4 regions of the Mesorhizobium sp. P2_A12 genome follow, and region 1 is predicted to be linked to each of the others. Evidence: riboswitches for the same ligand, from Rfam matches in the RefSeq annotation. Region 1 holds a riboswitch; each other region holds the start of a gene.
The links. A riboswitch is a leader RNA that binds a small molecule or an ion and turns the genes downstream of it on or off. The one in region 1 is predicted to bind cobalamin.

Region 2: another riboswitch for cobalamin. It lies ahead of metE (5-methyltetrahydropteroyltriglutamate--homocysteine S-methyltransferase); the one in region 1 lies ahead of AC1DZU_RS25155 (CbtB domain-containing protein).
Region 3: another riboswitch for cobalamin. It lies ahead of AC1DZU_RS02735 (aromatic ring-hydroxylating oxygenase subunit alpha); the one in region 1 lies ahead of AC1DZU_RS25155 (CbtB domain-containing protein).
Region 4: another riboswitch for cobalamin. It lies ahead of bluB (5,6-dimethylbenzimidazole synthase); the one in region 1 lies ahead of AC1DZU_RS25155 (CbtB domain-containing protein).

Annotation. Positions count from the first base shown of each region.
Region 1 covers NZ_JBFUCU010000013.1:54,836-62,349, forward strand. The annotation lists gene AC1DZU_RS25115 (RidA family protein) at 1-202, shown strand, start outside; gene AC1DZU_RS25120 (creatininase family protein) at 257-1,060, shown strand; gene AC1DZU_RS25125 (tyrosine phosphatase family protein) at 1,102-1,611, opposite strand; gene cobD (threonine-phosphate decarboxylase CobD) at 1,608-2,654, opposite strand; gene cbiB (adenosylcobinamide-phosphate synthase CbiB) at 2,653-3,621, shown strand; gene cobO (cob(I)yrinic acid a,c-diamide adenosyltransferase) at 3,644-4,267, opposite strand; gene cobU (bifunctional adenosylcobinamide kinase/adenosylcobinamide-phosphate guanylyltransferase) at 4,269-4,784, opposite strand; gene AC1DZU_RS25150 (CbtA family protein) at 4,777-5,577, opposite strand; gene AC1DZU_RS25155 (CbtB domain-containing protein) at 5,593-5,772, opposite strand; cobalamin riboswitch at 5,809-6,005, opposite strand; gene AC1DZU_RS25160 (aromatic ring-hydroxylating oxygenase subunit alpha) at 6,146-7,321, shown strand; gene AC1DZU_RS25165 (MFS transporter) at 7,325-7,514, opposite strand, start outside.
Region 2 covers NZ_JBFUCU010000028.1:22,201-29,714, reverse strand. The annotation lists gene AC1DZU_RS32315 (Ros/MucR family transcriptional regulator) at 1-216, opposite strand, end outside; gene AC1DZU_RS32310 (DUF982 domain-containing protein) at 458-760, shown strand; gene AC1DZU_RS32305 (DUF982 domain-containing protein) at 1,014-1,262, shown strand; gene metE (5-methyltetrahydropteroyltriglutamate--homocysteine S-methyltransferase) at 1,975-4,305, opposite strand; cobalamin riboswitch at 4,422-4,621, opposite strand; partial or broken gene AC1DZU_RS32295 (cytochrome P450) at 4,897-5,191, opposite strand; gene AC1DZU_RS32290 (cytochrome P450 family protein) at 5,158-6,390, opposite strand; gene AC1DZU_RS32285 (OmpW/AlkL family protein) at 6,487-7,179, opposite strand; gene AC1DZU_RS32280 (transposase) at 7,410-7,514, opposite strand, start outside.
Region 3 covers NZ_JBFUCU010000001.1:558,049-565,562, forward strand. The annotation lists gene AC1DZU_RS02720 (molybdopterin-dependent oxidoreductase) at 1-568, shown strand, start outside; gene AC1DZU_RS02725 (ferredoxin reductase) at 565-1,311, shown strand; gene AC1DZU_RS02730 (FAD-binding oxidoreductase) at 1,376-2,476, opposite strand; gene AC1DZU_RS02735 (aromatic ring-hydroxylating oxygenase subunit alpha) at 2,557-3,804, opposite strand; cobalamin riboswitch at 3,919-4,120, opposite strand; gene AC1DZU_RS02740 (DUF680 domain-containing protein) at 4,634-4,834, shown strand; gene AC1DZU_RS02745 (DUF680 domain-containing protein) at 4,903-5,142, shown strand; gene AC1DZU_RS02750 (ABC transporter ATP-binding protein) at 5,214-6,326, opposite strand; gene bglA (beta-galactosidase BglA) at 6,367-7,514, opposite strand, start outside.
Region 4 covers NZ_JBFUCU010000003.1:240,315-247,828, reverse strand. The annotation lists gene aroC (chorismate synthase) at 1-52, shown strand, start outside; gene ribB (3,4-dihydroxy-2-butanone-4-phosphate synthase) at 154-1,254, shown strand; gene AC1DZU_RS08745 (MFS transporter) at 1,308-2,531, opposite strand; gene AC1DZU_RS08740 (TetR/AcrR family transcriptional regulator) at 2,653-3,261, shown strand; gene AC1DZU_RS08735 (hypothetical protein) at 3,356-4,339, shown strand; partial or broken gene bluB (5,6-dimethylbenzimidazole synthase) at 4,456-5,073, opposite strand; cobalamin riboswitch at 5,134-5,313, opposite strand; gene AC1DZU_RS08725 (histone deacetylase family protein) at 5,435-6,361, shown strand; gene AC1DZU_RS08720 (exodeoxyribonuclease VII small subunit) at 6,365-6,616, shown strand; gene AC1DZU_RS08715 (DUF2277 domain-containing protein) at 6,729-6,995, shown strand; gene AC1DZU_RS08710 (pirin family protein) at 7,033-7,514, shown strand, end outside.

The DNA.
Region 1 (7,514 bases):
AGTGCTCGGAGAGGCCGGTCTGGGGCTGCAGGATATCGTCCGCATCAACGCCTACGTCACCGACCGCGCACATCTGCGGCCCTATATGGATGTCCGCGACCGGCTGTTTTCCAGCCCGGCGCCGGCCTCGACGCTGATGATCGTCTCCGGTTTCGCCCGGCCTGAATTCAAGGTCGAGGTCGAGGCCATCGCGGCTGGGTGATCGACAGGCCGCGCTTGCCGCGCTAGGTCTGACCTATTATCGAAGAGGCGTGACATGACCGTTGCAAAAAGACGCGTGTGGTGGGGCGACTACCGCACGACCGAATACGCATCGATCGACCCGGAGGCGACGATCGCCGTGCTGCCGCTGGCGGCGATCGAGCAGCATGGTCCGCATCTGCCGGTCTCGACCGACACCTCGATCATGAACGGCATGCTCGACACGGTGATTGCCCGCCTGCCCGACGATCTCGACATCCGCATCGTGCCGGTGCAGGAGGTGGGCAAGTCGAACGAGCATCTTCACGCACCGGGCACGCTCACCCTGCCGGCAACGACGCTGGTCGAGGCCTGGACCGAACTTGGCCTGTCGATCGCGCGGGCGGGCGTGCGAAAGCTGATCGTCGTCAATTCGCATGGCGGCAATGAAGAGATCATGGGCATCGTCACGCGCGAACTGCGTGTGCGCGAAAACATGCTGGCGGTGAAGACCAGCTGGCAGCGCTTTGGCCGCCCGGCCGGCATGTACACCGAAATCGAAGACCGTCACGGCATCCATGGCGGCGATGTCGAGACGTCGCTGATGCTGCATTTCCGGCCTGATCTCGTCGACATGGGCAAGGCCGACAATTTCGTTTCCAATGTCGCGAAGGCTGAAAAGGAATTTTCGCTGCTGCGCCACACCGGCACCCATGCCTTTGCCTGGATCGCCAGCGATCTCAACCCGAATGGCGTGGTCGGCGATGCCAGCATCGCCACGGCCGAGAAAGGCCGGCTGACATCAGAACATCAGGCCGATGGTTTCATCAGCCTGCTGCGCGATGTGCGTAAGGCGAAGCTTGCCGACTGGCTGAGATAGCACTTCAGTCGCAGGGCAGGTCACCTGAATATCAACATGTCCTAGATGTCGATCTTCAGCGCAAAGGGCGCTCCTTCAAAAGCGTCGGCGCCGCGCCCGATCGCCTGTATCGCCTCGATCATGCGGCCATTGCGGTGGAGCAGCACATCGGCCACTGCAATCAGCCGCGGGTTGGGCGTCGCCGATGGAGACAGCGCCCGCAGCGTCTGCGCCAGTTCGGCTTCGTCGCGCTTCGGCGCCAATGCCGCGGCGATGATGTAGGCGGAAGCGGTCGAGCGGCTGATGCCGGCATAGCAATGCACGACCATCGGCTTTGCCCGGTCCCATCGGCGCGCGAAATCAAGCAGGTTGCGGACATGCTCCTCGCCCGGCATGGTCATGCCGTCCTGCGCCACCGCGATGTCGTGCATGACCAGATGCAGATGGTTTTCCCGGGCGATCGAGGCCGGGCGCACAACGTCGGTTCCGGCGGCGAGCAGCGACAGCATGCGGTCGGCGCCGGTCCTTGCCACCGTTTCCTCGACCTTTGCCAGCGAACAGACATGGATCATCGTTTCGAACCCTTCGAACGATCCTCGCGCCGTGACGCCCATTCGGCAAGAGCGGATTCGAGCCGCTGCCATTCCACCTCGCTCCCCGGCAGGCCGGCGCGCAAGACACCCGGACGATCGGCGAAATGACGCAGCAGGATGCCGCGCTCGCCAAGTTTGGCAAACAGATCGGCGGCGTCGTGCAAGCAGAGATAGCGGAACAATGTGGTGCCGCCCGCGACAGCAGCGCCGAAGCGGCCGAACAGCACATCAAGCCGTGCCGATGCCTCCGCAAGGGATGCCCGCATCGCGTCCTGCCACTCAAGGTCGGCAAGCGCGCGAATGCCGTATTCCAGCGCCGGGCCGGCGACGGCCCATGGTCCGAATTGCGTGTCCAGCCGGCCGACCGTCACCGCATCGGAAAGCGCAAACCCGAGCCGCAGCCCGGCCAGGCCAAAGAACTTGCCGAATGAGCGCAGCACCACGATGCCGCGCTGACCGACATCGCCGCCAAGGCTGTGCTCGCGCGGGCCGACATCCATGAACGCCTCGTCGACCACCAGCAGCCCGCCCTTGGCGCGCAGCCCTGCTGCCAGCGCCAGCAGCCTGTCGCGCTCTATGATGCGCCCATCCGGATTGTTGGGATTGACGATGATGGCAAGGTCGGCTTCCGCCAATACTTCGAAATCGCCGACCTCCGTCACCGCGTGCCCGGCGATCGCCGCTGCCCGCGCATGTTCGGCATAAGTCGGACCCAGCACCAGTGCCTTGCCGGGCGCGATCAGCGATGCGACGCGCGGCAACAGGATCTGCGTGCCGGGTGCCGCCGCCACATTGGCTGGCGATGGCGCGCCATAGGCGCTCGCCGCGATCTCGACCAGCTCGCTGGCACGCGCTGCCTCCGGCAGCCGCGACAGGGTGGTGGCGGGCAACTCGAAAAGCGGGTAGGAGTGCGGATTGATACCGGTCGAGAGGTCGACGAAAGGCTGCGGCGCGTTGGGGAAAAGCGCCCTCGCCCGGCCGAGACTTCCACCATGGTCCACCGCCCCATCAAGAAGCTTCATGTCAATCCTGATCGCTTTCCTGTCATTGGCCGCTGAATTCGTCCTGGGTTACCCGGACTGGCTGTTTCGCGCCATCGGCCATCCGGTGACGTGGTTCGGCAGGCTGATATCCTTTCTCGACGGCCGGCTCAACCGCGCCACTGATCCCGACGCGCTGCGTCGCAAGCGTGGTGTCCAGGCGCTGCTGGTCATCGTGCTGGTGCCGGCAGCGATCGGGCTCGCCGTGCAGATCCTGCTCTGGTTCGTTCCCTTGGGATTGATCATTTCCGCTCTTCTGGCGACATCGCTTCTGTCGCAGAAGAGCCTCTACGAGCATGTCGAGGCCGTGGCCGACGCGCTCGACACCGGTGGCCTTGCTCTTGGACGCATCGCCGTCTCGCGCATCGTCGGCCGCGATCCCGAATCGCTCGACCGGGCCGGTGTCAGCCGCGCGGCGATCGAGAGCCTGGCCGAGAATTTTTCCGACGGCATCGTTGCTCCCGCCTTCTGGACCGGCGTCGGCGGGCTGGCAGGGGGCGCTGCCTACAAGGCCGCCAACACCGCCGATTCGATGATCGGCCACCGCACCCCGCGCCACGAAGCGTTCGGCTGGGCGGCGGCGCGCTTCGACGATTGGATCAACCTGCCGGCATCGCGGCTGACGGCGCTGTTGATCGTGCTGGCCGCATTCCTCGTCAGGGGTGCTGATGCGAAAAATGCCTGGCAGGCTGTGTGGCGCGACGCGAAAAAACACCGCTCGCCCAATGCCGGCTGGCCGGAAGCGGCAATGGCCGGCGCGCTCGGCCTGGCGCTTGCTGGACCGCGCAGCTATGGCGGCGTGCTGGTCGACGACGTCTTCATGGGCGAAGGCGGTCGGCGCGAAGCCGACAGCATCGACATCAGGCAGGCGCTGAAACTCTATCGTGTCGCCGATTATCTGCTGATCGCGCTGTTCGGTTTGGTCTTGGCAATCGTCATCGTCGCGTGATCGGGCCTGCTGGTTAAGGCTATCAGAACTCGATGCCTTGCTGCGCCTTCACGCCCGCCGAGAAATGGTGCTTGGTTACACCCATTTCGGTGACGAGATCGGCCGCCTCGACCATTGCCGGCTTGGCGTTGCGGCCGGTGACGACGACGTGCAGGCCCTCGCGCCGCACCTTCAGCGCCGCAACCACTTTGTCGAGATCGAGATAATCGTAGCGCAGCGCGATGTTCAGTTCGTCGAGCACCAGCAGGCTGATCGATGGATCGGCCATCAGTTCGAGCACTTTGGCCCATGCGGCTTCGGCCGCCGCGATGTCGCGCTTCAGATCCTGGGTTTCCCAGGTGAACCCCTCGCCCATGGCGTGCCAGACGACGCGGTCGCCAAAGGCGGCGAAGGCATCCTTCTCGCCGGTGTGCCATTTGCCCTTGATGAACTGGACGACGCCGACACGCTTGCCGTAGCCAAGCATCCTCAAAGCCAGACCAAAAGCAGCGGTGGTCTTGCCCTTGCCCGGCCCGGTGTTGACGATCAGCAGCCCCTTCTCGATCGTCTTGGCCGCCACCTCGGCATCCTGCACCGCCTTGCGCTTGGCCATCTTGGCGCGGTGGCGTTCTTCATCCCGGTCGGTCTTGTTGTCGATATCGGTCATTTCATTTCACCTTGAGCGGCAGCCCCGCCACCATCAGCAGCACCGTATCGGCGACAGCGGCCACCTGCTGGTTGAGCCGGCCGCCGGCATCGCGAAAACGGCGCGCCAGTGCGTTGTCCGGCACGATGCCTTGGCCGACTTCATTGGACACGACGAACCAGGGCCCGCGCGGCCGCGACAGCACGTCCGCCAGCCGACGGCATTCAAGGTCGAGGTCGTGTCCGGCCAGCATATGATTGGTCAGCCATAGTGTCAGGCAGTCGACAAGCACCGGCTGGTCGTCCGGCAAAGCCTCGAGCGTGCCGGCGAGATCGAGCGGTGCGTCGATGGTCGCCCAGCCCTGGCCGCGCCGCGAGCGGTGCAACGCGATACGCTCACGCATTTCGTCATCATAGGCTTGCGCCGTGGCGATATAGGTCCATGGCGAGGGTAGAACCGTCGCCAGGGTTTCGGCATGCGCGCTCTTGCCGGAGCGCGCACCGCCGATGATGAAGGTCAGCTTGCTGCGATCAGGCAAAGCTGTCGCGCAGGCTGGTCGCGGTGCCGGTGAAGCGGCCGCGCACCACGCCGACGACGGCGCCGAGCACCAGCCAGAACACCAGGTTGGTCACCGTAACCGCCACCACGAACTGGTGGTGCAGGCCTTCCGGGATCGGCGTCTCGAAACTGTCGGGCTGCGGTGCGCCGACAATATGCGGCGCGACGATCAGCAGGACGGCAAGGATCGCGAGCGGCAGCGACTTGCGGAACGCAATCAGGCCGAGACCCGCCGCGGTCGCCACTACGGTTGCCCACCACCAGATCTGGCGCTGCGTGAGATCGGCCGCCGGCATCGCGGGCAATTCCGGTGGCAGGCCGAGGCCAGGTGCCAGCGTGAACACGGCAAAGCCGGCCAGGCCCCAGAATACGCCCTGGCGCCAATTGCCGATGCCGCCGGCGTATTCGGAAACCGCGACCAGGATCAGCGCAAAACCGATGCCGGTGACGATATTGGCGACAACGCTGAAGGCGAAACGCTCGAAACCGTCGGCCGGCGCCCAGCCTTCGTCTTCCGCGGCCGGAGTGGCTGCTTCCGCCGGCGCCGGGGCGGAGCTCATGGCATTCCCCGCCGGAGCGGCCGTGCTCATGGCATTGGTATCGGTTGCGGCCGGAGCGGCATGGTCATGGTGGTGGCCGCCGCCGGCCTGTTCGTAGACTTCCGCCTTGAGGATCAGCGGCACGGTGGCATAGGCCTGCAGGCAGGCGAGAACGACGCCGGCCACGAGCCCTGCGATCGCCGCGATGAACACGACGTTGCGAAACAGGTTCATGATGTCAAATCCTCGTCAGTGGCAGGGAAACGCCATCGAATGGCGATAGTCGTGAGCCGCATTGTGGACCGCATCGATATGCGAGAAGCCGACAAAGCCGACGACGAAGATGCCGAGCAGCGCCACGAGTGCAAGCTGCATGAAGCACGACTGCGAGGAGACGGAGGCGCCGAGGGAGACGGAAGCGGTAGTCATGTCTTGTCCTTTCGCCCTCCACCCGAGGGCATCGAAGTCAGTTTCCTGTCGCCGGCAGGTCTCCTGGCTCGCGGATCAGCGCCCTTCCCCACCTTCCCGAAGAGAAACCTTCAGTGGCATATGGAGAGGACTACCGCACACAGTTGCGGGGGCAGCCACGGCATTGGGCAACAAGTCCGCCCGCACCGCATTCCCTCTTGGCTCCAAACGGAACCGACGACAACGCGACTATAGGGAAAATCGCCGCGACCGGCAAACCAAATTCCGCCGACAACCAGCGCGATTGCGCCATCCAGATAAATCGGGTCTCCGGCACAACAATTGACAATTCCCATGGTCGGGTGTCGGCTGACAAATCCACAGGAAGCCAGCCATGCAGCCCATTGCCAGCGAGCGCGATCCTTACAACGGCCTGACCCGGGCCGAACCGACGCTGCCATCGTCGGCCTATTGGGATGCGGACAGCTATCAGCGCGATCTCGACGTCATCTGGTACAAAAGCTGGTTGCTCGTCTGCCGCGAGGCCGACCTTGCGCAGCCGCTTTCATTCCGCACCTTCCGCGTCGGCACGCAGGAAATCGTCATGCTCCGCGACGAAACCGGCGAACTGCGCGCCTTCCACAACACGTGCCGCCATCGCGGCTCGCAGCTTTGCCAGGAAAGCGAAGGCCGGCTGAAGGCACGGCTCATCACCTGCCCCTACCATGCCTGGTCCTATTCGCTGCGCGGCGACCTCGTTCGCGTGCCGTCGAAGTCGCTGCCGGAAGGCTTCGACAAGGCAAATCATCCGCTCTATCGCGTGGCGCTCTCGATGTGGCGCGGTTTTGTCTTCGTCAATCTGCAGGAGGACGCCGCCGGCTCGGCGGAAACATCCTTCGATCCAGCGTCCGGCAGTCTCGCCAACTGGCCGCTGGAAACGCTTGTTACCGGCCATGTGCTGCGCAAGGTGATGAACTGCAACTGGAAGATCTTTTGGGAAAACTTCAACGAGTGCCTGCATTGTCCGGGCGTCCACAAGGACCTGTCGCGGCTGGTGCCGATCTATGGCCGCGGCCTGATGGGTCGCCATGACGATCCCGAATGGTCCCGCCACGCCGACAATGACGCGCCGGAGTTTTCCGGCGGCCTGCGTGCAGGCGCGCAGACATGGTCGCGCGATGGCCAGACGCATGGACCGGTCTTCACAGGCCTCACATCAGCCGAACGCGCCGCCGGCCAGACCTACGCCACCAACCTGCCGTCGATGTTCATCGTCGGGCACGTCGACTATATCAGGACCGTGCGGCTGGTGCCGCTCGGCCCCGAGCAGACCGAGCTTGTCGCCGAATGGCTGTTTGCGCCGGAGGCGCTTGATGCAACCGATATCGACAACATCGTCGCCTTCGGCAAACAGGTGCTGGAGGAGGATGCAGGGATCTGCGAGGTCAATCAGAAAGGTCTGCGCTCGAGGCGCCATGCGGCCGGCGTGCTGATGCCCGAGGAGTACGACCTGCACCGCTTCCACAACTGGATCCGCGAACGGCACGCAGCAGCTACCCCCAAGCCGTGAAGATCACAGCGATTTCGGCAGGTATCGCCAGGTCACGAAGCCGCAGACCGCCGCCAGCAGGCCGAGCGTGACGAACACCGAGCCGAGCCCGAAGAACGCCAGCACCACCGAATAGACTAGCGGCGGCGTCAGTTCGGAAAAGTCGAGATAGGTCCGGTAGACCGCCGCCATCTGCGATCTTTCATAGGATCGC
Region 2 (7,514 bases), on a different contig from region 1:
GGGTGTAACCGATTTTCTGATCGGCACGGCAGGCTTGAGAGCTTCCGGCTTTTCTGGTGCGGCACTACCAGCAGTGGCTTTCAATGCGATGTGGATCTGGCCAATCAACCCAGGCAGTTCACCGACGGGAACCGGATTGTTCGAAACATAGGCTGAGACGACATGGGCGGTGAGTTCGATGAGACTGTCAGCTTTGCTCTCGGTTTCTTCGGTCATAAAAACGCTCCTGCGGGCTTAGACTAGGCGGTGAGAATCACTTCGTAGCTTAATAGTGACGACAGCGTTTTATGGCAACCAAAGCCATTGCAGGATGTGGCGGATCGCTACGCACCCGGCCGCAGTCGCGGATGTTCCGCTTGAACCGTCATCGCCCTGACAACACATTGTGTCAGGGTCGCCACGCGTCGATGCGGCGCCTCTTCACATAAATTGGCTATTTGGAAGGTTGGAGGAACTAATGAACGCTGAGGCTTTCAGCAGCCCGCTTTTCGTGAGGCGCGCAACGCACATCATCCAAGAGATTGCCGGCCTTGCGGATGCAATCGATTTTCTCAATGAATGGCCGGAAGATCGCAGAGACCTGATCCACGAAGCCGCCCTGAGGGCATGCTACGATGCATACGATGGGCGCAAGCCGGTAAGCACGGCGCGCAATGCGTTTTTCGGCTTTGCGAAGCGCGTCGCCATATTGGAAGATCCAACCCCCGCCATGCAGTGGATCGCCGCCTGCAGATCGGGCAGTGGAAAAGTGCAGGTGTAGACTTCGACGACGAGTTTGAGACTGGCGAGGCGCGTCAAACAGTGCACTATGTCCAGGTTTCACAACTAGACCACGCGAATGAGAAGCATTTCCTCACAGATCGCACGCAACCTGACCATGGCCAGACGCGCCTCACATCGATCGCGTGCCCGCCAATGGCCAGGCCCAGTGGTGCAGGTGCAGCGGTCGCGTTCGGCTGAGCAAAGAAATGCGACCCGGGCTGTTTGCCGCATAGTGGCTATGGAGGAGGGGGATGACCGGCTTGATCAGATTTGAGAGGCCAGTCGTTGTTCAGGTTAGCCGCCGCAGCTCGGAGCGTATCGTGTTCGACGTCAACGACGCGGCCGCTATCTTGCTGCGGGATCTGCATCATGAGACCGATAAACGCAGAATAGCGATGGACACCTGTCTGCAGGTGTTACGCGGTAAGACCCATCCACCAGCCGCTCGACGAGCCTTCGTCGCAGCCGCGCTCGAAGCACGCATTTTGCGCAGCGATTGAGATCTAGTACGCCGCTCATGAACCTCGCCAACTGCACTCGCTAGTGAGCGCGCTCCAAATACCCCTGTCCGGCATCGCCAGGTGCAAGCCAACCCCTCTCCTTCCGCGACGGCTTTCCTGGTCCGGCGCCTCATCTTCCACCATCAAAACACAAGGGGTCCGCCAGCCAGCTGCGGCCGCTCGGCTGCGCCGTCGCGGTGATCGTGATTGCAGCCAGAGGCAGACGGAGCCATCGAGCGGGAATTGGCCCGCTGCAGATGGCGGAGCCTCGATGCCGCCTCAACAGTCTCCACAAGTGCCGTTTGAACCTTCCCCAGCTTGGCCCTGTATCCGGTTCCCGGAACACGCTCCGCGGACCAGCGCCGCGTGATCGCCGATGCTTCTCCCGATGGTCGGGACTGGGGTTTCGGCGACCAAGGGCGGGGAGATGATGGTGATGCTGGATTATCCCAATCCGGAATAATCCGAAACTGGCTGGCGGTGAGCCTTCTCCTTTCTGGCCGGCTCATTTGAGGCCTAAGCCTCCTTCGATCGCCCGCCAACGGCGGCGTGTGGAACAGCTGACTTCGACGCGCCGGAACAAGGGCCTCGGCCAGGCCAAGGTTGCCGAGGCGCTTCACCGGCAGCTCGATTGCCTTGGGTGCGCCGGATAGACTCCCCCTCGATGCCCGGTGTGGCGTTGCCGCTCACCGCCGGCGAGTGTCACCGAGCATCACCCAGTCTGCGCTTTTTCCCGAATTGCGCGTGCCGCAGCCACCATGTTCATCAGGGCAGGGCGGACCTCCTCCCATCTGCGCGTCTTGAGACCGCAGTCGGGATTCACCCACAGTTGCCCATCCGACAATCGCTCGCGCGCAAGCATGATAAGGTTGGAAATCTCCCCCACTTCCGGGACCCGTGGCGAGTGAATGTCATAGACGCCAGGACCGATCTCGTTCGGATACTTGAAGGTTCGAAGCGTATCGAGCAGTTCCATCTGCGAGCGCGAGGTTTCAATGGAGATCACATCGGCATCCATTGCGGCAATCGCGTCCACGATATCGCCGAACTCGGAGTAGCACATATGGGTGTGGATCTGGGTCGCATCGCCGACCGCCGTTGAAGCCAGCCGGAAGCATTCGACAGCCCAGTCGAGATAGGCCTGCCAGTCGGCCTCGCGTAGCGGCAAGCCCTCGCGCAGTGCGGCTTCGTCGATCTGGATCATCCTGGCGCCGGCCTCTTCAAGGTCGCTCACTTCATCGCGAATGGCGAGCGCGACCTGGCGGCAGACGGCTGAGCGGGGAAGGTCGTCTCGGACGAAGGACCAGTTGAGGATCGTCACCGGGCCGGTAAGCATGCCCTTCACCGGCTTCGGCGTCAGCGACTGGGCATCTCGCCACCAGTGTACTGTCATCGGATTTTGTCGCGACACATCTCCAATGATGATCGGGGGGCGCACAAAGCGCGAGCCATAGCTCTGCACCCAGCCGTGTTGCGTGAAGGCGAAGCCGCAGAGCTGCTCAGCGAAATACTGCACCATATCGTTGCGCTCGAATTCGCCGTGGACCAGCACATCGAGTCCGATCTCTTCTTGCCAGCGAACGGCGGCTTCTATCTCTTTCTTCAGGAACGCCTCGTAGTCGACGTAACTCAGCTCGCCCTTGGCATGAGCTGCCCGCGCCTTGCGAACCTCGGCTGTTTGCGGGAAGGAGCCGATCGTCGTGGTGGGGAAGAAAGGCAAACCAAACGTGTCGGCCTGAAGCTTGGAGCGCACGTCGAATGCGCTCTTCCGGCGCGTCATGGCGACCTTGATGCTGGCGACCCGGCCTTCGACGAGCGGATCATGCACCTTCGCGGATGTCGCGCGAATGGCGGCAGCCTGAGCCGACGCCTCCAGTTCGGCGGCGACCGCGTCCCGGCCTTCGGCCAGCGCACGGGCGAGCACGACCAGCTCGTCGGCTTTTTGCGCCGCGAAGGCGAGCCACGACTTCACATCCGCATCGAGGGCCGTCTCCATGTCCAGGTCGATCGGCACATGCAGCATCGAGCAGGACGGGGCGATCTCCACGCGGTCCAGCGGCCAGCCGGCGACGATCGGCTTGATGCGGTCAAGTATGGCAGGCAGGTTCGCGCGCCACACGTTGCGGCCGTCGATCAGCCCGAGCGAGAGCACAAGGTCCTTCTGCGCGAGCCGGCCGACGGTCTCCAACTGCTCTGGAGCGCGCACGAGATCGACATGCAGTCCCGCCACGGGCAGGGAAATCGCGGTCTCGAGATTGTCGCCCAGCGATCCGAAATAGGTAGCGACCATGATCTTCAACTCCGGTGCTGCTTTCGACAGCCGGCAGTAGGCGAATTGGAGCGCATCCCGTTCGTTGGGAATCAGATCCAGCACGAGCGCCGGCTCATCGATCTGCACCCAATCGGCTCCCGCGAGCTTCAGCCTCCGCAGGAGCTCCTCGTAGACGGGCAGCAGCCGTGGCAGGAGCGCGATAGGGTTGAAACCTTCCTCAGGTGACTTCGCCAACTTGAGAAAGGTAACCGGTCCAAGCAGGACCGGGCGCGTGTGGATGCCGAGCGCCCTGGCCTCGAGGAAATGATCGACCGGTTTCGCCGACGAGAGGGCAAAGCTCTGATCGTCGGTAAGTTCCGGCACAATGTAGTGATAGTTGGTGTCGAACCACTTGGTCATTTCCATCGCGGCAAGGCCATGCCCGTTGGCCGCATGCTTGTCACCAGCATGTCCACAATCCGCGGCCTGACCTTGGTTGCCGCGCGCCATGGCGAAATAGGTATCGAGTGGGACCTCGCCGTCAGTCCAGGCGTATCGTGCCGGCACGGCGCCGACCATGGCGACGGTGTCGAGCACATGGTCATAAAGCGAGAAATCGCTGGACGGGATTTTCGACACGCCGTGGTCGTGCTGCTCCCTCCAGCTGGCGGCGCGTAGCCCCTTCGCCGTCGCGAGCAGGTCGGCAGCGGGAGATTTTCCGGACCAGTAGCTTTCAAGCGCGAATTTTAGTTCCCGCCGTCGACCGATACGCGGCACGCCGAGCGTTGCCACAGGAATTTGTTGAGAGACAGTCATGCCATACCCCGATGGTTGGGGCGTGGGGACAAGGAACGCGCGAGCAGGCGGCACGAAGCCGGGCTACCGCGACCACCGAGACACCCCGCCCGTGGACGTTGTTCGTCGTGGCAGGTCTCCTGGCTCGCGGGTCAAAGCCTCTGCCCGTCTTCCCGAGGCCGTTCGCCTCAGTGACACCAATGGGCTTGGCTCGCCGCTAACAGTTGCGGGGGCAGCGCCGGCATCGCACCGGCTTCCCTCTTAGCTCCGCTACGGCAGTGCCGCGCGGAGAACCACGACATGCGCACAATCACAGCAGCTTCGCTCCTTGTCAATACATATAACGAGATGTTTATGTGATGATGCGAATAATGCCCTTGCGCTGATCGGTCTCTTTCGCCCAAAGCCGCATACGATGCCGCCTCTCATCAGTGCAGGCTCGGAGAGGTCCTTGTCCCCATCGGCGACGCCGGATCAGATCGAGGTCGCCGGGCTCAAAGGGCGTAAAGTCGGGCCAGGTCGTCACGGTCAGCCGGGAAATCCCGGTATTTGTTCCCGCTCGGCTTCGCTCAGCGTGCTTGCGCACTCGCCCATCAGCACGCTGATAACCATGTCCGGAAGCGGAAAGGAGAGGTGGCGCCTCAGGTCGGCGGAACTGGGGCTGGGCCTCCAGCGTCTCGAACAACTGAGCGGCGATCGCCTCGACCTGCTGCGCGAGCAGCTTCACCCTGCGATTGCTGAAGGCCGGCGCCACGATCGTGCGTAACCGGGCATGCTCGCCCCCCTCGTGCGAGACCAGCCACCCCGGCGAACCGAGAATCACCGAATCCGGGGTGAATGCCGCACTCTCTAAGCGACGGAAGGGCGGAAGCTGACCGGCAGGCGCTGCGGGCAGCGAATGACGTAAGACGGCATGTAGACGACGTCCTCCGCGGCGATGGTCAGGGCCAGATCCTCCAGCCGCCCGAACAGCGCGGGGAAGGCGCAGCGCAATTCCAGGCGCGCCAGCGCAGCGCCCAGGCAGGAATGCGGCCCCTCGCCGAATGACAAATGCGGGTTGTGCCGCCGGGTGACATCGAACCTGTCGGCGCCGGGACCGAAGGCCTTTTCGTCCCGGTTCGCCGCATGGAACGCCATCAGGACGGCATCGCCGCGGCGGACCATGCATCCGTCGATCTCCACGTCCTGGGTGGCATAGCGGAACGGCAGATTGGCCGCTGAGCTGCCCCAGCGCAGGATCTCCTCGATCGCCTGTGACCAAGGAACTTGGCCGCTGCGCACCAGGTGCAGTTGCTGCGGATGCGTCAGCAATGCCAGCACGCCATTGCCGATGACGCTGGCGGTGGTCACGAAGCCCGCAGAGAGCACCATGAACAGCATGTCGATGAGCTCGGTGTCGGAAACGAGCTCGCCTTTGTCACGGGCGACGATCAGGGCCGAAGCCAGATCATCGCCGAGCTGGCCCCGCTTGAGCGCGATAAGGCGACGGAAGAACTCCGGGATGCGCTGCCGCGTCTGTCGCACCTCTTCGGCTGTGGCGGAGGTGTTGGCCAGGCTGTAGGTGAGCGCGACGATCTCTTCACGCTGTTCGTCCGGCAAACCGAACAGTTCGGCAATCACGTTGGTGGGCAGCGGAACGGCGAACTCGCACATCAGATCGGCACTGCCGCCGCGCTGCGCCATCTCGGCCAGGAGTCGATCGACGCATTGTTCGATCCGTGGCGCCAGCAAGGCGATACGACTGGGCGCGAAGCTGCTGGACAGCAGGCCGCGCAAGCGACGGTGATCGGCGCCGTGCGCCGTGGTCATGTTGTCCACTTTGCATATCCCGATCAGCGGATGATCCTCGGGAATCTCGCCGTCCTGCAGCGCCCGCCACTGTCGCCAGTCCTTGTTGAAACGGTGGTCGGAAAGCATCTGCCTGAGCGTCTGGTGACGGCCTGCCGCCCAGGCCACCACACCGCCTGGCAGCGACACTCGCGCCATCCCCCCCTGCTGCAGAATCGCAGAAGAAAGACGATCAAGTTGCGTGGGAGCGGCCGGCACACCGATCACGTCGCAATGATCGTTTTCTACGCGCATGCCAACAACTCCTTTAAGAACCATCGCGGGTCCACTTCTCGGCACGGATGATCCGCGCGCGGACTTCGAAAAGTGCCCCTTTTGTGTGGTTCGTCCTCAGAAGCGGTAGGTGAGACCTGCGCCTATCAACCAGGGATCGAGCTTGGCCTTGCCCGTGAGCTTGGCGCCGGCGACAGTGACGTCGAAGTCGGGCTTGAGGAAAAGCTTCTTCACGTCGAAGTTGACGCCCCAGTGCCGATCTACCATGTAGTCGAATCCAACCTGCAGCGCGGCGCCGAATGTGTTCTTGACCTTGAGATCATCGGCGCTGCCGACTTGCTGATGATAGAAGATCGTATAGTTCACGCCGGCGCCGACATAGGGCGTGAAGGCGCCGAAATCGGTAAAATGATACTGCAATGTCACCGTTGGCGGCAGCAGCCAAACCTTGCCGACCTTGCCAAGCCCGCCGATCGCACCTTGGCCATCGATGTTGGCATAGGTGGTGCCGAGTATGAGTTCGGCGGCGATGTTGTCCGTGAAGAAGTACGAAATATCGAGTTCCGGCGTCACGGTGTTCGAATAGGAAAGACCGGAGCCGGGCACCGCATTGACATAGCCCGAATCCTCGGTGATCACCCCCAACGCACGCAGGCGGATCTGCCAGGGGCTTGGCGCTTCCGCGACGCAGGCTTCTGCCTGCGGGACGCTCGCGGCTTGCCCAACATCTGCCGCGCCGGCCTGTCCCGCAACGATGAGGACGACAGCCGCTGTCATTGCCCGCGCCACGCCAATTCGCGCTCTCGCCATACTTTTCTCTCCTTGATCTTCAGAAGCGACGCACTGCGCCTTGATTGAATCCTGCTCGCATCAATCGAGATTGACGGAGCGCTCATGCGGGAGAGCCCCCGCATGTGTCGTGCCAAATGAGAAAATCGTTGCAGAACAATGCGGTCACTCCGATAGCGCTGTGTCTGATGTCCGACTTCGTCGAAGATCCGACAATGAGTGCAGCCGTAGCCGCCCCTGGTAGCCGTTCGTCAACATCGGCCGGCAGTTCGTTGGCACGCTCGTCCTCGGCTTCGAGTTTTGGCGTATTCTGCGTTCAGCGCCTTGATCGGCGCCTGCTGCTTCGCCATCAGGCC
Region 3 (7,514 bases), on a different contig from region 1:
CGGCGATGCGCGCATCCCGCCCGGGCAATATCTCGAGCAGGGATTTCCGGTCTTGTCAGCCGGCCCGACGCCGCGGGTGCGCATCGAGGACTGGTCGTTCACGCTGAAGCACGGGCCGCGGCCGATCAAGAAATGGAACTGGGCCGAGTTCAACGCGCTGCCCTTGACCAAGATGACGCGCGACATCCATTGCGTGACCGCATGGACAAAATTCGACACGCCATGGCAAGGCGTGCTTGTTGACGACATCCTCGCCGATGCCGGCATCGAGCCGCCGACCGCCTTCACGCTGGCGCATTCCTTCGACGGCTATTCCACCAACGTGCCGACCAAGGACCTCACCGCCGGCAAGGCGATGGTGGCTCTGCTTTACGAAGGCAAGCCGATCACGCCTGACCATGGCGGCCCGGCGCGGCTGCTGGTGCCGCATCTCTATTTCTGGAAATCGGCCAAATGGCTGAACGGCCTGCAGTTCACCGAGCGCGATGAGCCGGGTTTCTGGGAATTGCGCGGCTATCACATCTATGGCGACCCTTGGCGCGAGCAGCGCTACACGAACGATCCATGAGCGACGCAGCGGCAGTGCAATCGCCCTGGCAGACAGTCAGGATCGTCCGTATCGAAAAGTGCACGCCGCGTGTCACCAGCTTCTTTTTCCAGCTATCGCGGCCTTTCACCTATCTTGCCGGTCAGCATGTAGACGTCAGGCTGACGGCGCCGGACGGCTATCAGGCGCGCCGCTCCTATTCCATTGCCTCGGCGCCCGGAGATGGCGGGGTGATCGAACTGGCGATCGAAAAACTCGACGATGGCGAGGTCTCGCCCTTTTTCCACGACGTCGCAGCAATTGGCGACGAGGTCGAACTGCGCGGGCCGCTCGGCGGGCATTTCATCTGGCCCGATGACGATGGCGGACCGGTCTTGCTGGTCGGGGGTGGTTCGGGCGTCGTGCCTTTGATGTCGATGGTCCGTCATCGCGCCAAGCGCAATTCGAGCGTGCCCGTCGCCCTGGTCTTTTCAGCGAGGATCTGGGACGAAGTGATCTTTCGTGACGAACTGGTTGCCCTCGATGACCGCAAGGACGGCTTCGACCTGGTGCTGACCCTGACGCGCGAAGCTGCACGCCGTCCAGCCGATTATTCGCGGCGGGTGGACGTTGCCATGATGGTGCAATCCATGGCGCACCTGCCCGGACCGCCCGATATCGCCTTCGTCTGCGGCTCCAACGCCTTCGTTTCGGCTGCCGCCCAAGCCCTGATCGACGCGGGCGTTGCAGCGGAAATCATCCGCACCGAGCGTTACGGGGTTTGAACTGACACGGCCTTTCGAGAGGTTTCGTGTAGCCGTCGTTCTGAGGCCTGGCATCGCCCGCCGGTCACGCCTCGATTTCGAGCGCCGAAAGCGGCTTCGAGCAGCAGGCGAGGATAAAGCCGTCGTCGATTTCGTGATCGAGGATGCCACCATTGTGGCTCATCTCGACATCGCCCGCGACCTTCTTCACTTTGCAGGTTCCGCAGAGGCCGAACTCGCAGGCGGCGGGAATCCGCACGCCCGAGGCGCGGGCCGTCTGCAGCACGGTCTGGCCGGCGACGCATTCGGCCTCGACATCCGAAAGCGAAAACCGGATCGGCGTCGCGGCTTCGACGACAACCGCGGCGCCGTCTTCCGCCGGCAAGGTGAACGGTGCCGGGATCTCCTCCACAACAGGCGCGGCAAAGCTCTCCTGGTGGTATTTCGTCATGTCGAAGCCGGCGGCGTCTAGCATGCCGCGCACGGCGCGCATGAAGGGATCGGGGCCGCAGCAGAAGATTTCGCGCTCGCGGAAATCGGGCGCCAGCAAGGGCAGCCGGATCGCGTCGATGCGGCCCATATGGCCGAACCAGCCCTCGCGGCTGGACCGCTCCTCGATCATGAAACCGAGCGACAGACCCGGCATGTGGCTGCCGAGCAGTTCGAGCTCCTTGCGGAAAATGATCTCTTCCGGGCGCCGTGCGCAGTTGACGAACCCGACATCGGTCCATGGCGCGCAGTCATTGAGCCAGCGTAGCATCGACATCATCGGCGTCACGCCGGAGCCGGCTGAAATGAACAGGTACTTGGCCGCCGGGTGGCTGTGCAGCGAAAAGTCGCCGGTCGGCCCATAGGCCTTGACGTGCGAACCGGGCGTCAGATGATCGAACATCCAGCGTGTGCCGATGCTGCCCGCTTGCGCCTTGATCGTCACTGCGATCGAGAACGGCCGCGATGGCGAAGACGACAGCGTATAGGTGCGCATCAGCGGCCCGTCGGCGGTCGGCAGTTCCAGCGTCACGAACTGACCCGGCTTGTAGCGGAACCAGGTCTGGTTGTCGGAGCGGAAGGTGAAGGTCTTCACATCAGGCGCTTCGTCGCTGACGCCGATCACTTCCAGCACCTGGAGCCTGTCGTTCCAGGGCGTCATCTGGTCGAGATGGCGATAGAGGCCGAGATCGGTCATCGCATTCATCCTTTTGTCCTCACTATTGCCCTATGCATGTCGAGATCCCAAAACCACTGCGCACTTTTGGGCGACATGCACTAGGCAACGCTGCGCAGCGCCGGCCGGCCGCCTTCGGCAAGGCGCGGGCCGATGAACGACGCGTACCACTCGACGAACTGGATGACGCCACCCTCATGCAGCTCCGAATAGGGGCCGGGCTCGTAGGCGGGCGACAGGATGCCGAAGGCGTTTTCCTCGACGATCCGCCGGTCCTGGTCGTTCGTCTCGGTCCAGACGTGGGTGAGTTCGTCGAGATCGTAATCGACGCCTTCGACCGCATCCTTGTGGACCAGCCATTTGGTCGTTACCGCCGTCTCCGTGGCGCTGATCGGCAACACCCGGAAGGTGACGGCGTGGTCGCCCAGGATGTGGTTCCAGGTCGTCGGATAGTGATAGAGCAGCAGGGAACCGATGCGGTCGGTCGAAACGCTGTCGGACAGGTTCTTCTTGACCGCACGCTTTCCCGTCATCGTGTAGCTGACGGCGTCGCGCAACAGCGGCGCGCGGGTGGCGCGGTACTGTCCGGCCGGGTCGATGCGGAATTTGCTTGGCAGGCCGGCTGCTTCGCATTTCGCCCAGTGCGCAAGCATTTCCGGGTCGCTGTCGGCGCCTTGCACGCCGGTCACCGTGGGTGCCTCCGGAAACGTCTTGCAGAGCTCCGGATGATTGCCGGCGCAATGATAGCACTCGCGGTTGTTTTCCCAGACCAGCTTCCAGTTGCCCTTCTCGACAATGGTCGACTCGAACGCCACCTTGGCCTCGCGCAGCCGGTGCGGCAAAAGGTAGGGCTCGATCATCGCGCGCATCGGTGCGAAATCCGCCGGCTCCTTGGCCAGGCAGATGAAAATGTAGCCACCGACGCTTTCGCAGGCGACTGGCTTCAAGCCGAACTGGCTCTTGTCGAAACCGTCGGCCATCTGCCTGGCAAACAACAGCCTTCCGTCCAGCTCATAGGTCCATTGGTGATAGGGGCAGACCAGCTTTGCCGCCGTGCCCTTGTCGGAATTGCAGACGCGGCTGCCGCGATGGCGGCAGGAATTGTGGAAGGCGTTGATATTGCCCTTCTGGTCGCGGACAAGCACGACTGGATAGTCGCCAATCTGCGCCGTGATGTAACTGCCCGGCTTCGGCAGCTCGCAATCATGACCGATGAACAGCCAGTCGCGATACCAGATCAGCTCCATGTCGAGCTTGAAATAGTCTGGATCGGTGTAGAAGGGCTGTTCCAGCGAAAAGCCTTGCCGGCGCCCACTCAAGAGCCTCAGCATGTCGTTGCGAGCATCCATGTCCTGTCCTCGTTTCTAAGGACTGAACTGGTGGTGACGGAGGAAGGATTGGACGCAGGCCGGCGATCCGCCGGACATGCACTATCCACCTCTTGACCGCCCACCGCGATCAGTCGAGTCTAGACATCTCGGGCTGGTTTCCGGGCTCTGGAGTTGTCCTTGCGGACCATCGCGACACCTTCCCAGGCGATTGCCCAGTGGTCTCCCGTTGCGACTTGAACTCCACCACCGTTGCGGGGGCAGCGCCGGATTCTGACCGGCTTCCCAATTCTCCACCTCGTCGTCACGAAGCGGCACCTGAGATGGCATGATCTAATCACGATCGCGGGCGCGCCATCGGCATGAAAACGACATCGTATCCATGCGGCGCGACACGCTTGCGAAACGTTCCGGTGGGCGATCGCGGAGCGGAAGCCCTATCTCTTGGGCAACCATAGCCGGCTGCAATATCGCCGAATCTGCCCCCTTGTCGGGAAGCAAAGAAGGCTATCGGTATCGAAAAGTGACTATTAGCAGCCTCTAAAATCGAACCGAACGGTTCGTTTCTGTTGACGGTGCGTGCAGGACGTGTGAACGCTGGGCCTCCGACACAGTTGGTGATCGGGGTGGCTGTTTTGTACAACTATTTGATATAACTTAGAAAAACATTGAGTGTGGAAACCCCTGGCACAATTTCAAGTGGTGGATTCTTGGTCCACGCGGAACAACTTCGTGATTGGAAATGACTGGATGGCTCTCCCACATCGGGGCTGTCCGGAACGACGCGATTTCTTTCCAAGACACGCCGCTAGACGGACGGCAAAAATAAGAAATACTGGAGTACCAAAAAATGAAAAAGATCATCCTCACTGCCGCCGCCCTTCTGGCCATTTCCGGCAGCGCCTTCGCGAACAGCGACCACTATGGTTCGAATGCCCCGGCAGCCACCGCTGCTGTCGACAGCTCGTACACCGCTTCGACCAAGAAGTCGGAGCCGGCTGCTCAGACGCCTGCCCAGGGTAGCAACCGTAACCTCTTCGGCAACAACTAACAGCCGATTCCCAGGGGCGGCGGGCTCTCCCGCCGTCCTGGCGAAAACCAGAATTCAGGAGACTTGAAATGAAGAAGATCATGCTTGCTGCCGCCGCCGTCCTGGCGATCTCCGGCAGCGCTTTCGCCGCCAGCGACAACTACGGTTCGAATGGCGCAAACCAGCCTGCTGTCGGTTCGGTTGACAACTCGCAAACGAGCTCGATCCGCAGCAGCGGTGGTTTCGTCGGCAAGCTGCTCAACTCGTCGGGTGACGTAGAGAAGTCCGCCCCTCAGAGCGCCGACCGCGACCTCTTCGGCAATCACTAACAGCCGAAGTTGATTTCCAAAAAAGAGCGGCGGGCCCCGCCSCTCTTTTCGTGTCGAGACTTGGTTCTGTCTCAAGCCGCCTTTACTTCCGGCTGACGGAGCGAGAAGGAGTGCCCGTCCGCGTCGAAGATGTGAAGGTCGTTCGCGTCCGCGCTCAGCCGCAGCGTCGCACCGCGTTTGACCTCGACATTGCCAGGCAGCTTGGTCACCAGGGGCAGGTCGGCGCGGCCGATGTCGACATAGACAAGCTGGACCTCGCCGAGTTGCTCGACATAGTCGACCGTCCCCTCGAACAGATAGTCCGTGCCGCTGGCGATGATCAGATCTTCCGGCCGCACGCCGAAACTCACCGCAGCACCCTTTGCCGAAGCCGGCGTCGCGATCGGCACGCTTGCCTTGCGCCCGCCGACATGGCTGATGACGGTCGGGTTTCCGGTCTTGTCGATGGTAGCCGGCAGAATGTTCATGGCCGGCGAGCCGATGAACTGGGCAACGAACAGGTTGCCGGGCTTCTTGTAGAGGTCCATCGGCGTGCCGACCTGCTCGATATGGCCTTCCTTGAGCACCACGATGCGATCGGCCAGCGTCATCGCCTCGACCTGGTCGTGGGTGACGTAGATCATGGTCGTGTTGGGCATCGATTCCTTGAGCTTGGCGATCTCGATGCGGGTGGCGACCCGCAGTGCGGCGTCTAAGTTAGACAGCGGCTCGTCGAACAGGAACACTTTCGGATTGCGCACGATGGCGCGGCCGATGGCGACGCGCTGGCGCTGGCCACCTGACATCGCCTTGGGCAGGCGGTCGAGATATTTGGTCAACTGCAGGATTTCCGCCGCCTGCCTCACGCGGCGGTCGATCTCGGCCTTGTTCTCCTTGCCGATCTTCATCGAGAACGCCATGTTGTCGTAGACGGTCATGTGCGGGTAGAGCGCGTAGGACTGGAACACCATGGCGATGCCCCGCTTCGATGGCGGCACGTCGTTGACGACCTCGCCGGCGATCTTGAGTTCGCCGGAGGTGATTTCCTCCAGCCCGGCGATCGACCTCAGCAATGTCGACTTGCCGCAGCCCGACGGGCCGACAAAGACGATGAACTCGCCCGATTTGATATCGAGGTCGATGCCGTGGAGAATGTTCAGATTGCCGTAGGACTTCTTCACTTGTCTTAGCGTGACATCGGCCATTGGTTTCCTCCCAGTGATTGAAATTCAAGTGATCTGAAATTCAGTCGATGCGCCCGAACCAGGCGCCGTAGCCGTCGAGCTGTATGGAGCCACTGCTCGCCTGCCCCGAAAATCCGTGTCCCGGCAAAGGGTGCAGCGATCGGTTGCCAAGGTCAATCTTGGTTGGCCTGGCTCCCAGATTGAAGACGCAGACGACCTGCTCATTGCCCGCTCGGCGTGTGAAGGCGACCGTATCGCCCTCACTTTCGATGAATGTGATGTCGCCCTTGGCCAGCGCCGGATGGGCGCGGCGGAAGGTGAGAAAGCGCCGGTAGTGCTCGAGCAGCGAGCTCTCGTCGCCCTGCTGGACATTGACCGCTTGCGACAGGTGCTTGGCCGGCACCGGCAGCCATGGCTTGGCCGAGGAGAAGCCGCCATTCCTGGCACTGCCGTCCCACACCATCGGTGTGCGGCAGCCGTCGCGGCCCTTGAATTCCGGCCAGAAGCGAATGCCGTAGGGGTCCTGCAAATCCTCGAAGCGGAGGTCGGCCTCACCGAGCCCAAGCTCCTCGCCCTGGTAGATGCAGACCGAGCCACGCAGCGACATCAGCAGCGCCGAGATGACCTTGAGATAGGCGGTCGGGTCGGCTTCGCCTGCCGCCCAGCGCGAGGCCGGGCGCATCACGTCATGGTTGGAAAAGGCCCAGCACGACCAGCCGTCGCTGGCGACCTTGCCGAACGATTCCAGCACCGAACGGACCTTGGCCGCGCTGATCTTTTCCGGCGCCAGGAAGTCGAACGAGTAGCACATGTGGACGCGCTTGCCGCCGGCCGTATAGGCCGCCACCACTTCCAACCCACGTTGCGAATCGCCGACTTCGCCGACTGCGGCGGTAGCCGGATATTCATCGAGCAGGGCGCGGAAGCGTTCGAGGAAGCCGAGGTTTTCCGGACGGCTCTTGTCGTAGAGATGGTCCTGGTAGTTGTAGGGATTGACCGCGGGCGCGGTCTGGTCGTTGCGCTGCTCGGGCGGCAGCGGCGGATTGTTTTCCAGGCCCTGGCTGTGGAAGTAGAAATTGATGGTGTCGAGGCGGAAGCCGTCGACGCCGCGCTCCAGCCAGAAGCGGGTGACGTCGAGCAGCGCGTCCTGGACTTCGTGGTTGTGGAAGTTGAGATCGGGCTGCTCGGCCAGGAAGTTGTGCAGGTAAT
Region 4 (7,514 bases), on a different contig from region 1:
CGATCATTATCTGCGTCATCGGGGACAGACAGGTAAGGGGGTAGGGGAATAGGGGAATATGTTACGCTACCCGCCCGAGACAGCCATTTTTTCCTTTTCCCTACTCCCGTACTGGCCTACTCCCTTATTCCCCTGCGAGTGAAACGAGCGCCTATGCCTTACGATCAGAAAAAAATCGTCGAAGCCCTGCGCGCTTTCGAGCGCGGCGAGATCGTCGTCGTCATGGACGATGATGGACGCGAGAACGAGGGTGACCTGATCGTCGCCGCCGTCCATTGCACGCCGGAAAAGATGGCGTTCATCATCCGTCACACCTCCGGCATCGTCTGCACGCCGATGCCGCGCGAGGAGGCCAAGCGGCTCAACCTGGCGCCGATGGTGGCCGACAATGATTCCGCCCACACCACCGCCTTCACCGTCAGCGTCGATTTCAAGCACGGCACGACAACAGGCATTTCGGCCGAGGACCGCACGCTGACCGTGCGCAATCTCGCCAACGGCAATGTCGGGGGCTCGGATTTCGTCCGCCCCGGCCACATTTTCCCACTGATCGCGCGCGAAGGCGGCGTGCTGATGCGTTCGGGTCATACCGAAGCCGCGGTCGATCTGTGCAAGCTCGCCGGTCTGGCGCCGGTCGGCGTCATTTCGGAACTGGTCAATGACGACGGCACCGTCAAGCGTGGCCCGCAGGTTTCGGCCTTTGCCGAAGAGCATGGCCTCAAACAGGTTTCGGTCGCCGACCTCATTGCCTACCGGCAGCGCAAGGAAACGCTGGTCGAACGCGTGGCTTGCTCGGAAATCGACACGCTCGGCGGCAAGGCGCAGGTCTTCACCTACACGCTGCCCTGGGACCCCATGCATCACGTCGCCATTGTCTTCGGCGACATCCGTGACGGTGAGGAGGTGCCGGTGCGCCTGCATTCCGAGGATGTGGTGACCGATGTGTTCGGCACCAGCCATCGGCTCGACGGCATCATGAAGGCAATGGGCGAGCGCAGGCGAGGCGTCATCGTCTATCTGCGCGAGGGCTCGGTCGGCGTCGCCCACCAGGAGCGCAAGCGGCCGGCGAGCGGCGACCGCGAGGATCACGAAGAGGCGCGCCGCCGTGAGAACGAATGGCGCGAAATCGGCCTCGGCGCGCAGATACTCAAGGATCTCGGCATTTCCTCGATCAATCTGATCGCTTCGCGCGAACGCCACTATGTCGGTCTCGAGGGCTTTGGCATCCATATCGCCAAGACCGAGATTCTCTGACAGGCAACCACCGGGGATAGAGCCCGGTCCGTTCGAAACCGGGCGCTTCGGGATCATTCAGCAGGAACGACGCCTGCTTCGCATCCTTCCAGGTCGCATTCAGGCGTGGCCAGGCTGCGCCGGCCAAGCAACACGGTGACCAGTGCGATCGTGCCGGCCGCAACCGACACCCAGAACCCGTTCTGGGCGCCGAATGCATCAACCACCGAGCCGGCCGCGAACGAGCCCAGCGCCATGCCGATGCCGATCCCTGTAGTCACCCAGGTGATGCCCTCGGTCAGCATCGCCTCCGGCACATGCCGTTCGATCAGGCCGAACGCCGTGATGAAGGTCGGCGAGATCGCCACGCCGCTGACGAAGACGGTCAACGCCAGCAGCGGCACCGTGTCGGCGGTGAGCGGCAGCAAGGTGCTGAGCGCGATGATGGCGATCGCGATGGCAAGCTGGCGTTGCAATGGTGCTTTCAGGTTGAGCGCGCCGACGATGATGCCGAGCACGAACGATCCCAGCGCGTAGACACCGATGACGAGGCTTGCGGCGCCTGGCTGGCCAAGTTCCTTCGTGATCGCCACGGTGCTCACTTCCGTCGTCGCAAAGGTCGCGCCGATGAAGATCAGGGCAAAGGTGATGATCTGCACCGGCCGCAGGCGGATTGCCGAGCCGCGCGACCCATGCTCCACCGGCCGCACTTGCGGCTCGGTCGAACGCTGCAAGATGAACGCCATCGAGCCGAAGGCGAGAAACAGCGTGCTCGCCAGCATTCCCGCTTCCGGGAAGAGGGCGGCACTCAGCCCGACCGACAGCGATGCGCCGGCAATGTAGACCAGCTCGTCCGCGGCCGACTCGAAGGCGAACGCGGTGTTCATCTCGGTCCGCCCGCGGAAAATCTCGGTCCAGCGCGCGCGCACCATTGCCGGGATGCTCGGCATCGCCGCGGCCAGCAGCGCCGACACGAACAGCGTCCATACCGGCCAGTCCTGGTTGGCCGCCGCAATCAGGACGGCGAAAGCGAGCACTGAGATGATCGTAGTGGGCACGACGATCCGCGTCTGGCCAAGGCGATCGACAAGCCTTGATATTTGGGGCGCCACGAAAGCGTTGGCCAGCGCGAATGTCGCGGAGACCGCGCCGGCCAGCCAGTATTCGCCACGCGTCTGCGACAGCATTGCCACGATGCCGATTGGCGCCATCGCGATCGGCAGCCGCGCCATGAAGCCAGCGGCTGCAAAGCCCTTGGCGCCGGGGGCGCGAAAGATCTCCGAATAGGGATTTTGCATGGTCCGGTTCCTCGACAAAGGAAGATTCGACAATTACATACGATGCGTATGACTGTTAGATAGATCATACGCCGCGTATGTCAATTGGCATACGAAGCGTATGTTAGTAGGTCCAGAAGCCATGCACAAACCTCGCAAGGAGATGATCGCCGAGACTCGCGCCAAGCTGATCGCGGCCGCCCGCCACGCCTTCGGCACGATCGGCTATGCCCAGGCCTCGATGGATGATTTCACCGCATCGGCCGGTCTGACGCGCGGCGCACTCTATCATCACTTCGGCGACAAGAAGGGCTTGCTGCAGGCGGTCATCGCCGAAATCGACGGCGAGATGGCGACGCGCGTGAACGAAGTGGCGTCGAGAGCACCGACTCGCTGGCAGCATTTCGTCGACGAATGCACGACCTATATCGAAATGGCGTTGGAGCCGGAAATCCAGCGCATCATGTTCCGGGATGGCCCGGCCGTGCTGGGGGATCCGGCACAATGGCCGAATGCCAATGCGTGTGTCGGTTCAATGACCGATCATCTGACCAGGCTGCAGGAGGAGGGCGTGGTCGTTCCCAGCGTCGACCCCGAGACCGCCGCACGGCTGATCAACGGCGCCAGCAGCCAGGCAGCGCAGCGGATCGCCAATTCGAACGACCCCGAAGCGACGTCGAAGAAGGTGGTGGCGGCCTTCAGGCAGTTGCTCGAAGGCTTGCTCAAGAAGCAGGGTTCGCAGCCGGTCTGAAATCCCCATTGGCGGCCTGGGGCCACTGCCCACGATTGACATGAGCCGGTTTGAGCGCATCCTCTCGCCCCATCTCTGAGCGGAGATTCGGGGCATGTGGGATTTTGATATCGGGAGGTCGGTGTCCATCATGATGCGGACCTGGCCGTTCATTGTCTTTCGCATGATCGTCTATTTCGGCATCACGCTGGCGTATATCGTGGCGACCGGCACGGGCGCCTCCGTTGGCTACGGCGTTGGCCATATCTCCACCGATCCCGACGGGCCGCTGTCCTTTGCCCTGTGGGGCGGGGTGGTCGGCTTCGGCGTCGTCTCGATCGCTGTCTACTGGATCCGCGAATACATCCTCTATGTCGTCAAGGCCGGCCATATAGCCGTCATGGTCCATCTGATCGACGGCCGCGACATTCCCGACGGCCAGGACCAGATCGCCTATGCCAAGGATATCGTGACCCAACGTTTTGCCGAGGCCAACATCCTTTTCGTCGTCGACCAGCTGGTCAAGGGCGCCATCCGCGCCATTACCGGGTTGCTCGGCGGCATCGCCGCCTTCCTGCCGATCCCGGGCCTGAGCGGCCTGGTCAGCTTCATCAACACGGTGATCCGCCTGTCGCTGACCTATGTCGACGAGATCATCCTGGGCTACAACATCCGTATCAATTCAGCCTCGCCGTTCGAGACGGCGCGGCAAGGCGTCGTGCTCTATGCCCAGAACGGCAAGATCATGGTCAAGAACGCCGTCTGGCTGGCGGTCATCATGTGGGGCGTCTCGTTCGTTATCTTCCTGCTGATGCTGGCCCCGGCCGGCGCCATTCTTTTCCTCATGCCCGGGCAGCTTGCCGGCTGGGCCTTCGTGCTCGCCATCGTCTTCGCCTGGGCCTTCAAGGCGGCGTTCATCGAGCCCTTCGCCATCGCCTGCCTGATGCAGGTCTATTTCAGGACCATCGAGGGCCAGGTGCCCGATCCCGCCTGGGACGCCCGGCTGGCCGAGGCGTCTTCGAAGTTCAGGGAACTCAAGGACAAGGCGCTGGCCTCTTTCGGCGGTTCGCGCTGGGGCACGGCCGGCGCGACACGCTGATCGGCAGTGGTTGCCGGTGCGGCATCGACCCCGCTGAGGCGCGTCAGGGTCGATTTGAGCAGCGCTTCACCTTGCCCGCAAAAGGTCTCGCTCATGATCAGTTCCGGCAGCGGCAACCGGCGGCCCCAGCCATGCGCTTCGAGGTCCGGCTTTGGCGCGAACTCGGAAACACGGCCGACGCAGAGATAGGCGACCGGCGTCACATGCTCGGGAATCGACAGAAGCTGTTTCAGCGCTTGGGCCTCGATGATGCTGACCCAGCCGACACCGACGCCTTCGGCGCGCGCCGCCAGCCAGAAATTCTGCACCGCGCAAACCGTGCTGTAGAGGTCCATCTCCGGATTGTGCCAGCGCCCCAGCGGCGAACCCTTCGAGCGCTGCCGGTCGCAGGTGATGCAGATGTTGAGCGCGCTTTCGCAGATGCCTTCGAGCTTGAGCTTGCGGTAGAGCGCCTGTCGCTCTTCCGCGATGGCCGGCAGTTCCTGCTCTCGCGCCGCCAGGAACAGGTCACGCACTTTTTCCCGTCGCTCCGCATCGCGAATGACGATGAAATTCCAAGGCTGCATGAAGCCGACCGAGGGGGCGTGGTGAGCGGCAAGCAGCAGCCGCGCCAGCACCTCATCGTCGAGCGCGGTTGGCAGGAAATGGCTGCGCACGTCGCGCCTTGTAAACATGGCGCGATAGACAGCGTCGCGCGCACTCTGGTCAAATCCGTCGCCAACAGAGGCGGTCATGTGTTCCGGCATCGCGTGTCCCCTTGCGATTGCAGTAGATGCCGTCCGCCTGACCATGCGGATGACGATGCCTGCCAGGCCGGTCTTCTGGCTCGGGATCAACCCGCGTCCGGTGCCTTCCCGTCATCGACAGTGGCATTTACCGGCGCGGTCCCCCTTACAGCGTTGGGCACGCCACGGAGTTCAACCGTGTTCCCGATTCTCCCGCTTGCGGCGGGCACCAGGCAGTGGCAGTGACCTTACGCCGAAGCGCTGACGACGCCAATGCCTGCAGCGACACCAATGGACGCATGTGTGATTTTCCCCAGCCATCAGGCTACGACGCATGGCCATCGCGACGTCGGGGCACTAGATAGGGAGGATGGCCACTCGTCTCTACACCCATCCGATCTTCCTTGAGCACATCACGCCGCCCGGTCACCCCGAGCGGCCGGACCGCTTGCGCGCCATCGAGCGGGTGCTCGACGATGAGGCGTTTGTCGGGCTCGACCGCATCACGGCGCCCGAAGGCGACGAGGCCACCATTCTCTACGCGCACCCCGCCGATTTCGTCGCCCGCGTCCGCGCCGCCATTCCCGACGAGGGCATCGCCCGCATCGACGCCGACACGTCAGTCAGTCCGAAGAGCTGGCAAGCGGCGATCACCGCGATCGGCGCCGCCAACGCCGCCGTCGACGATGTCTTTGCCGGCCGCGCTGACAACGTCTTCGTCGCCGCCCGGCCGCCTGGCCACCACGCCGAAAAAACCACGGCCATGGGCTTCTGCCTCTTCAACACGGCGGCGATTGCGGCGCGCTACGCGCAGAAGAAACATGGCGTCGAGCGCGTTGCCGTCGTCGATTGGGACGTGCATCACGGCAACGGCACGCAGGATATTTTCTGGGACGATCCGTCGGTGCTTTATTGCTCGACGCACCAGATGCCGCTTTATCCCGGCACCGGGGCGAAGAGCGAAACCGGCGCCGGCAACATCGTCAACGCGCCGCTGGCGCCGCAGACCGGCAGCGAGGTTTTCCGCGATGCCTTGCTGTCGCGTGTCCTGCCGGCGCTCGACAATTTCGCGCCCGACCTGATTATCATTTCGGCCGGTTTCGACGCGCACCATCGCGATCCGCTGGCAGAGATCAACCTGACCGAGGATGATTTCGACTGGGCGACCGGCCAACTGATGCAGCGCGCCACGCGCCACAGCGGCAACCGGCTCGTCAGCCTGCTCGAGGGTGGCTACGATCTGCAGGGGCTGGCATTTTCGGTCGCCGCCCATGTCGGGCGACTGATGAAAGGATGAATGATGGCTGGAGAGACCAACGAAGACGTCAAGGCGATGAGCTTCGAACAGGCACTCGACGCATTGGAAAAGATCGTCGATGATCTGGAACGTGGCGACGTGCCGCTCGACCAGTCGATCAGGATCTATGAGCGCGGCGAGGCGCTAAAGGCGCATTGCGACCGGCTGCTGAAGGCCGCCGAGGACAAGGTCGAGAAGATCAGACTGTCGCGCGACGGCAAGCCGGTTGGAACGGAGCCGCTCGACGCCGACTGAGTCATGCTCCCGAACGATGGTCTTGCCTCACTGGCTTTTGGACATGATCATGGTCGAGGATAGCAGCCGTCCCGATTGAAACGGCTTCAGGACAAGAGGAGGTTCGCAAACGATGTGCAGAAACATCAAGACCCTGTTCAATTTTGATCCGCCGGCAACCAATGACGAGGTGCGCGACGCCGCACTTCAGTTTGTTCGCAAATTGAGCGGAACGACGCGACCTTCGAAGCAGAACCAGCACGCCTTCGATCATGCGGTCGAAGCCATCGCGGCATCGGCGCGTGAGCTTCTCGATTCCCTCGAAACCCATCAGCATCCTCGCAATCGCGAAGAGGTGGCCGCCAAGGCACGGGCAAAATCGGCGATCCGTTTTGCCTGATCCAACAACCAGCGACGGCCGCTGACAAGGAGAGTCCATGAGCTTCTTCCCCGGGAAAGACCCTGAAGTCGGCGACGCCTTTGCCAGCGACCAGATCGAACTGATGGTCATCCCGAACGCCAAGGACATTGGTGGTTTCCAGGTACGCCGCGCTCTGCCGACCGCCAAAAGACGGCTCGTCGGGCCTTTCATCTTCTTCGACCGCATGGGCCCGGCGATCCTGCGCGCGGGCCAGGCGCTCGATGTCCGTCCGCATCCGCATATCGGGCTGTCGACGGTGACCTATCTGTTCGACGGCAAGATCAGGCATCGCGATTCACTCGGCACCGAAATGGTCATCCAGCCCGGCGACGTGAATTTGATGACCGCCGGCCGCGGCATCGTCCATTCCGAGCGCACGCCGGAGGAATTGCGAGGCGCGCCGATGTCGGTCTCCGGCCTGCAGACATGGCTGGCACTGCCGGACGGCAAGGAGGAAGTGGCACCGGTTTTCGAGAACACCGCTGCTTTGCGACTCCC